DNA from 2 places in the Orenia marismortui DSM 5156 genome. Region 2 is predicted to be linked to the other one. Evidence: a T-box and tRNA genes for the amino acid it is inferred to sense, from the RefSeq annotation. Region 2 holds a T-box; the other holds one or more tRNA genes.
What was found. The T-box of region 2 lies ahead of OREMA_RS0103370 (valine--tRNA ligase). A T-box ahead of a tRNA ligase gene usually reads a tRNA of that ligase, here a tRNA-Val.
Positions count from the first base shown of each region.

Region 1: it encodes a tRNA-Val, which carries the amino acid that the T-box ahead of OREMA_RS0103370 (valine--tRNA ligase) is inferred to sense. The anticodon was not compared.

Region 1 is NZ_KB900621.1:101,979-105,402, forward strand. It holds gene OREMA_RS0111855 (sugar ABC transporter permease) at 1-803, shown strand, start outside; tRNA gene OREMA_RS0111860 (tRNA-Lys) at 1,052-1,127, shown strand; tRNA gene OREMA_RS0111865 (tRNA-Glu) at 1,220-1,295, shown strand; tRNA gene OREMA_RS0111870 (tRNA-Val) at 1,512-1,587, shown strand; tRNA gene OREMA_RS0111875 (tRNA-Asp) at 1,732-1,809, shown strand; tRNA gene OREMA_RS0111880 (tRNA-Phe) at 1,841-1,916, shown strand; gene OREMA_RS0111885 (thymidine kinase) at 2,117-2,719, shown strand; gene OREMA_RS0111890 (P1 family peptidase) at 2,716-3,424, opposite strand, start outside.
Region 2 is NZ_KB900617.1:743,976-747,399, forward strand. It holds gene OREMA_RS0103370 (valine--tRNA ligase) at 1-1,993, opposite strand, end outside; T-box leader at 2,155-2,424, opposite strand; gene yihA (ribosome biogenesis GTP-binding protein YihA/YsxC) at 2,624-3,208, opposite strand; gene lon (endopeptidase La) at 3,195-3,424, opposite strand, start outside.

The sequences.
Region 1 (3,424 bases), on a different contig from region 2:
GTTATGCGGTTATATTTGTAGCTATCATAGCGGTTATTTATCCAACAGTGTGGATAATTGGATCAGCTCTTAACCCAGCTAATAGTTTATACAGTTCTAGAATTATTCCTGAAAATGCAAGTTTAAAGAACTTTAAAGAATTATTGACTAGTGAACAATATAAATTTAAATATTGGTATTGGAATAGTATTAAGATTGGTGCACTTAATTCATTCTTTTCAGTAATTTTAACAGCACTTACAGCTTATATTTTCTCTAAGACTAGATTTTGGGGAAGAAAGTATGGATTAATGACCTTCCTAATCATACAGATGTTTCCTGGGATGATGTCAATGGTAGCAATTTATGTATTGTTGAATATGTTTGGTCTATTAGACACACATACAGGGATACTAATTGTATATCTTGGGGGAGCTGTACCATTTTCTACATGGATGATTAAAGGATATTTTGATACAATTCCTTCAAGCCTTGTAGAAGCTGCTACAATTGATGGTGCTAGCCGTTTTAGAATCTTTTGGCAGATAATGTTGCCGTTAGCTAAGCCTATGTTAGCTGTAGTAGCAATGCTTAACTTTATCAATCCTTTTAATGACTTCTTATTAGCTCAACTTATTTTGAGAAGTCCAGAAAAACAGACTTTGGCAGTAGGATTATACCAAATGATTAGTGCTCAGTTTTCTAATGACTGGACATTATTCTCTGCTGGTGCTGTATTAGCTGCTGTACCAATTATGATCTTTGTTCTTTCCATGCAGAAGTATTTTGTTGGTGGACTTTCTGCTGGAGCTACAAAAGGGTAGAAACAAAAATAAAAACATCTGGCATATGCCAGATGTTTTTATTTTTATACTTTTGAGAAGAAATATTTATATTAATTTATATTGATATTAAGAATTTCTTTAATCTAATTTATTAATATTGTTATAACATTACTAATAAATACTTAGTTAACTAGAATAATTATACTAAAGGTAGGAAATAATAAATATTTTATAAAAAGTTATTGACATTCTATTTGTTTTATTATATTATTTATAAATGTGAGTGAGGGCCATTAGCTCAGTTGGTAGAGCATCTGACTTTTAATCAGGGTGTCGGAGGTTCAAATCCTCCATGGCTCACCATTTTAAATCAATTAACAATGTATAATTAATAATTGATAATTAAAGGTCTTCTAATTATAGATTTTAAATTATTAATTATAAATTAATCCTATGCCCCCATCGTCTAGTGGCCTAGGATAACGGGTTTTCATCCCGTCGACAGGGGTTCGAATCCCCTTGGGGGTACCAAAATACTTTAAGATTTCACGAAGGGTTTTTGTTTTGAAAAACCTGAAGGGGTACCAAAATAATTTATAATTACACGTAGTGCTTTAGATTTGTAAAACACGGAGGGGTACCATTAATTAGCTACTAGCTACTAGCTTCTAGCTATTAGTCACTAGCTTAAAACCTTTTTAAGGTCTAAGCCAGTAGCCAAAAGCTGGCAGCCAACAGCTAAAACAAGGGCGAATAGCTCAGTTGGGAGAGCACCTGCCTTACAAGCAGGGGGTCACAGGTTCAAGTCCTGTTTCGCCCACCAAAAATTTCTGATTTTAATACGCAATGAAATTTTTAGTATTAGGCCATCGAGGCCGTCACACCATTTATTTAGCCATTAGCTTTTAGCAAAATCTTAAAAGATTTAGCCAGAGGTCAACAGCTAGAAGCCAAAAGCTAACAATACGGGGATGTGGTGGAGTTGGTTTACCACGCCGGCCTGTCACGCCGGAGGTCGCGAGTTCGAGTCTCGTCATCCTCGCCATTTTATTTTTTGAGAACTAATTTATAAATTTGGCGAAATAGCTCAGTCGGTAGAGCAGAGGATTGAAAATCCTCGTGTCCCCGGTTCAAGTCCGGGTTTTGCCACCATTTTAAATTAAACTATACTATAAAATGATACTTATATAATACATATAAATTTAACGATTAAGTTGCTCAAGAAAAGAGTAACTTTTTTTGATTTTAATATATAAATTTAGTATTTTTTAGTCTTTTTGATAGATTATTTTTTTATTAATCAAGAACATGGATAATCTAATAATGTAAATTACTAAGGGGATGATATTAAGATGCATGGGTATTATGGATGTGTCAATACAGGTTGGCTAGAACTAGTTACAGGAGTTATGTTTTCTGGAAAGAGTAGCGAGTTAATTAGAAGAATAGAAAGAGCTGTTATTGCTAAACAAGAGGTATTAGTCTTTAAACCAAGCATAGATAATAGGTATAGTGATACCGAAATAGCAACACATAATGGGATTACTATAAAAGCTCAGATTGTTGATAATATTAGTCAGATTAGAAGAATAATAAAAGAGGAGAGTCAGCAAAAGGAGATAGATGTAGTAGCTATTGATGAAGGACAATTCTTTTCAAATGATATTATTTCATTAGCAGATGAATTGGCTGAAGATGGTTATCGGGTTATTATAGCTGGACTAGATACTGATTTTGCTGGAAGGGGTTTTGGGCCTATTCCAGAATTAATGGCAAGAGCAGAATATGTTAGCAAATTACATGCAGTTTGTGTTAAATGCTCTAATCCAGCTACTAGAAATCAAAGGTTAATTGACGGAAAACCGGCAAGTATTAATGATCCAATTGTAGTAGTAGGTGCTGATGAGAAGTATGAGCCTCGTTGTCGTGCTTGCCACCAATTAAAGAAAGGTTAGCCTAGATTAACTGCTTGAATGGCTTTTACAATTGCTCTTCCCATCACATCACTAGCGGCAGTAGCCAGTAAGTTAATATCGATATTTTTATGCCCAGTGCTCATAGCAAAGATAGTATCTCCATCTAACATAGTATGGACAGGATTAATATGCTTTGCATAACCATTATGAGCTACTTGGGCTATTTTTGTAGCTTCTGCTTTACTTAGTTTGGCATTAGTTGCAATAACTCCAATAGTTGTATTCTTTCCAAAGCCTTTAATTTTTTTCTTTTTCATTGCTTGATAAGTGTTAATGAATCTACCCTCATCATCTTGGCAACCAGCAATTATATCTCCTTTATGATTATAAATATCACCAAAAGCATTTAGTCCAACAATAGCTCCGATATAGATATCATTATTCAATTTGAGGCTGGAACTTCCTAATCCGCTAGGAGTAGCATGTTTTTGTCCTAATAGCTTTCCTACAGTACATCCCATTCCAACGCCTACTTTTCCAAGACGTTTTTCATTAGAGGAGGCAGCTTTTACAGCATGATACCCCATCTTGAAATTTGGTCTAATTGTAGGATCACCTACCCCTAAATCAAAGAGAACAGCAGTTGGAATTATGGGTACCTTTGTAACTCCGACATCAAATCCAATATTAGCTTCTTCTAAAGCAGACATTGCCCCATCAGCAGCTGCTAAACCAAAAGCACTA
Region 2 (3,424 bases):
GATATAATCTAGGCTTTACTAATTCAATATACCAATCACAGAACTCTCTCCAAACAAAATCATATAGTTCTTGAGATACTTGACCAAATTGATACTCCTCTAATAATTTAGTCACTTGATTAATCTTCTTATTCAATCTACTGATAATCCATTGATCAGCTAGAGTATATTCTAAAGTAGAATAATCTACATCTTCTAAATCAAAATCTTCTAAATTCATCAATACAAACCGGGAAGCATTCCATAATTTATTAGCAAAGTTACGGCTTGCTTCTACTCGTTCTTCACGATAACGAATATCATTACCTGGAGTATTTCCAGTAATTAAAGTAAAGCGTAATGTATCTGTACCAAACTGATCAATTACCTCGATTGGGTCTATACCATTACCTAAAGACTTACTCATCTTGCGACCTTCTGCATCTCTAACAAGTCCATGAATATAGATATCTTTAAATGGTATCTCACCTTTACATTCTAATGCCATAAAGATCATTCTAGCTACCCAAAAGAAAATTATATCTCTACCAGTTACTAATACATCTGTAGGATAGAAATATTTCAACTCTTCAGTCTCTTCAGGCCAACCTAAAGTAGAGAATGGCCATAATCCAGAGCTAAACCAAGTATCAAGTACATCTTCATCTTGCTTTAAATTAGTACTGCTACACTTTGGACATTCTGTTGGCTCTTCTGTCCTTACAATTACTTCATCACAATCTTGGCAATACCATACTGGAATCTGGTGTCCCCACCATAATTGACGAGAGATACACCAATCTCTAATATTCTCCATCCAATTGAAGTAAACCTTAGAAAATCTTTCTGGTACAAAGTTTATATCCTTATTTCTAACTGCTTCAATAGCAGGCTTTGCTAACTCTTCCATAGCAACAAACCATTGTTTAGATACTAAAGGCTCGATAGTTGTATCACAACGGTAACATTGGCCTACAGAATGATCATGTTCTTCTATCTTTTCAAGTAATCCAGCTGATTTTAAATCATTAATCAATTGTTGGCGACATTCATAACGGTCTAAGCCTTCATATTTACCAGCTTCTTTAGTCATAATTGCATCATCACCAATCACTTTGATAATCTCCAAATCATGGCGCTCTCCAATCTCAAAGTCATTAGGGTCATGAGCAGGCGTTACTTTAACTAATCCAGTTCCAAACTCAGAATCTACATAATCATCTGCTACTATCTCAATCTCTCGATTAACAACTGGTACTATAACCTTCTTACCAATTATATCTTCATAACGTTCATCATCAGGATTTACTGCTACTCCACTATCTCCAAGTAATGTTTCTGGACGAGTAGTAGCTACTACAATATAATTATCACTATCTTTGATATTATATCTAATATGGTATAACTTTCCTGGCTTATCCTCATGCTCTACCTCAACATCAGATAAAGTAGTCATACATTCAGGACACCAGTTTACAATATAGTCTCCTTGATAGATTAACCCTTTCTCATATAGTTGAACAAAGGCTTCTTTAACCGCTTCATTACAACCTTCATCCATAGTAAATCTCTCTCTGTCCCAATCACAGGAAACTCCTAATTTTCTAAGCTGCTTGGTAATTCTTCCACCATACTCTTCTTTCCACTTCCATGCTCTCTCTAAAAATCCTTCTCTTCCAACCTCTTCTTTACCTACCCCTTCTTCTTCACGCATCTTATTAACTACTTTAACCTCAGTAGCAATACTAGCATGGTCTGTTCCTGGTAACCATAATGCTTCATAACCTTGCATTCTCTTCCAACGTGTCAATATATCTTGGAAAGTCATAGTCAAAGCATGACCAATATGTAACTGCCCCGTTACATTTGGAGGTGGCATCATAATAGTAAATGATTCCTTTTCCTCATTAGGATTAGCATGAAAATGGTTATTTTCTATCCAATAATCATACCACTTCTCCTCTACTTGACTTGGATCATAGGTTGTTGATAAATTCTTCTTCTCTTCAATCATATCTATTCACTCCCTATTTTATAATTAATAAGTAATAATGAATAATTTACAATTAGAAAATCAAGTTCTTAAAAAACTTAAATAATTAAAAAATTACTTTTAAAATGATTTTAATTATTAATTATAAATTATAAATTAAAAAAGCCCCTCTCTCATCCTTGATTAAGGACGAAAGAAGGGTCTTCCGTGGTACCACCTTAGTTAATCTATAGTTGTTAGCTTATAGCCTCTAGCTATTAGCTACTAATTACTAGTTTATAGATTCTCTCTAAATTCTAATAACGGTAGAAGACCGGAATAGCCTACTTTTAACTTCAGCTAAACAGCTCCAGAGCTACTTCAATTAATATCCCAAAGAGTACCTTTCAGACTATGAGTACTCATCTCTTATAGGGAGGGATTAACCTACTCCTCTCCTTCAAAGCTTTTATCCTATCTAATTGTTATATACTATAATATAATCAATTCAATCTATTGTCAACTTAGATTTAAAATATTTCAATCTTTGAAATATTTTTTGTCTTTTAGTCTTTTTGGAAAGTAAGCGAGTTATATTACTAAGGTAAAATTATGATTTAAACTGATAAATATAACTTCAATATTCTATTTATTCAAAAATAAAATAATAATTTAATCTACAAATCGACCAATAAACTTAAATACTTCATTCTTACCTTCACCTGTCTCAGCAGAAAAGAAAGTAAAAGGTGTAAATTGATTTATTCCTAAAGTATTCTTAATTAATTTTTCTTGCTTTTTTCTCTGACTTTTTTTAATCTTATCTATTTTTGTAGCTACAACTAATGCAGGCATATTCATCTGTACTATCCAATTAAACATCTGAATATCATCTTTAGTAGGTTTGTGCCTTGCATCAATTACAAGTAATATAGCTTCTAAGTTAGAACGGTTTAATAAATAACCTTCAATCATCCTTCCCCATTCTTCTTTCTCAGCCTTTGATACTTTAGCAAAACCATAACCAGGTAAATCTACAAAATAGAAGTAATTATCTATTTGATAAAAATTAATAGTTTGTGTCTTACCAGGTTTAGAACTTGTAAAAGCCATCTTCTTTCTGTTTACCACCTTATTAATCAAAGAAGATTTTCCAACATTAGATCTTCCCGCTAAAGCAATCTCAGGTAGATAATGAAACGGATAGTCTTTAGCATTTACTGCACTTGATATATACTCTGGATTATTTATCTTCAACTTCTTCACCATCCTTAACCATTGCTTCAACTAGTACTTGATCCATATTTTCAACTAATACAAAATCTAAATCCCGTTTAATATTATCAGGAACTTCCTCTAAAGATTTCTTATTCTTCTTACATAATATAACCTTCTTAATACCTGCTCTATGAGCAGCTAATACTTTGCTCTTGATTCCACCTACTGGTAGTACTCTTCCTCGCAAAGTTACCT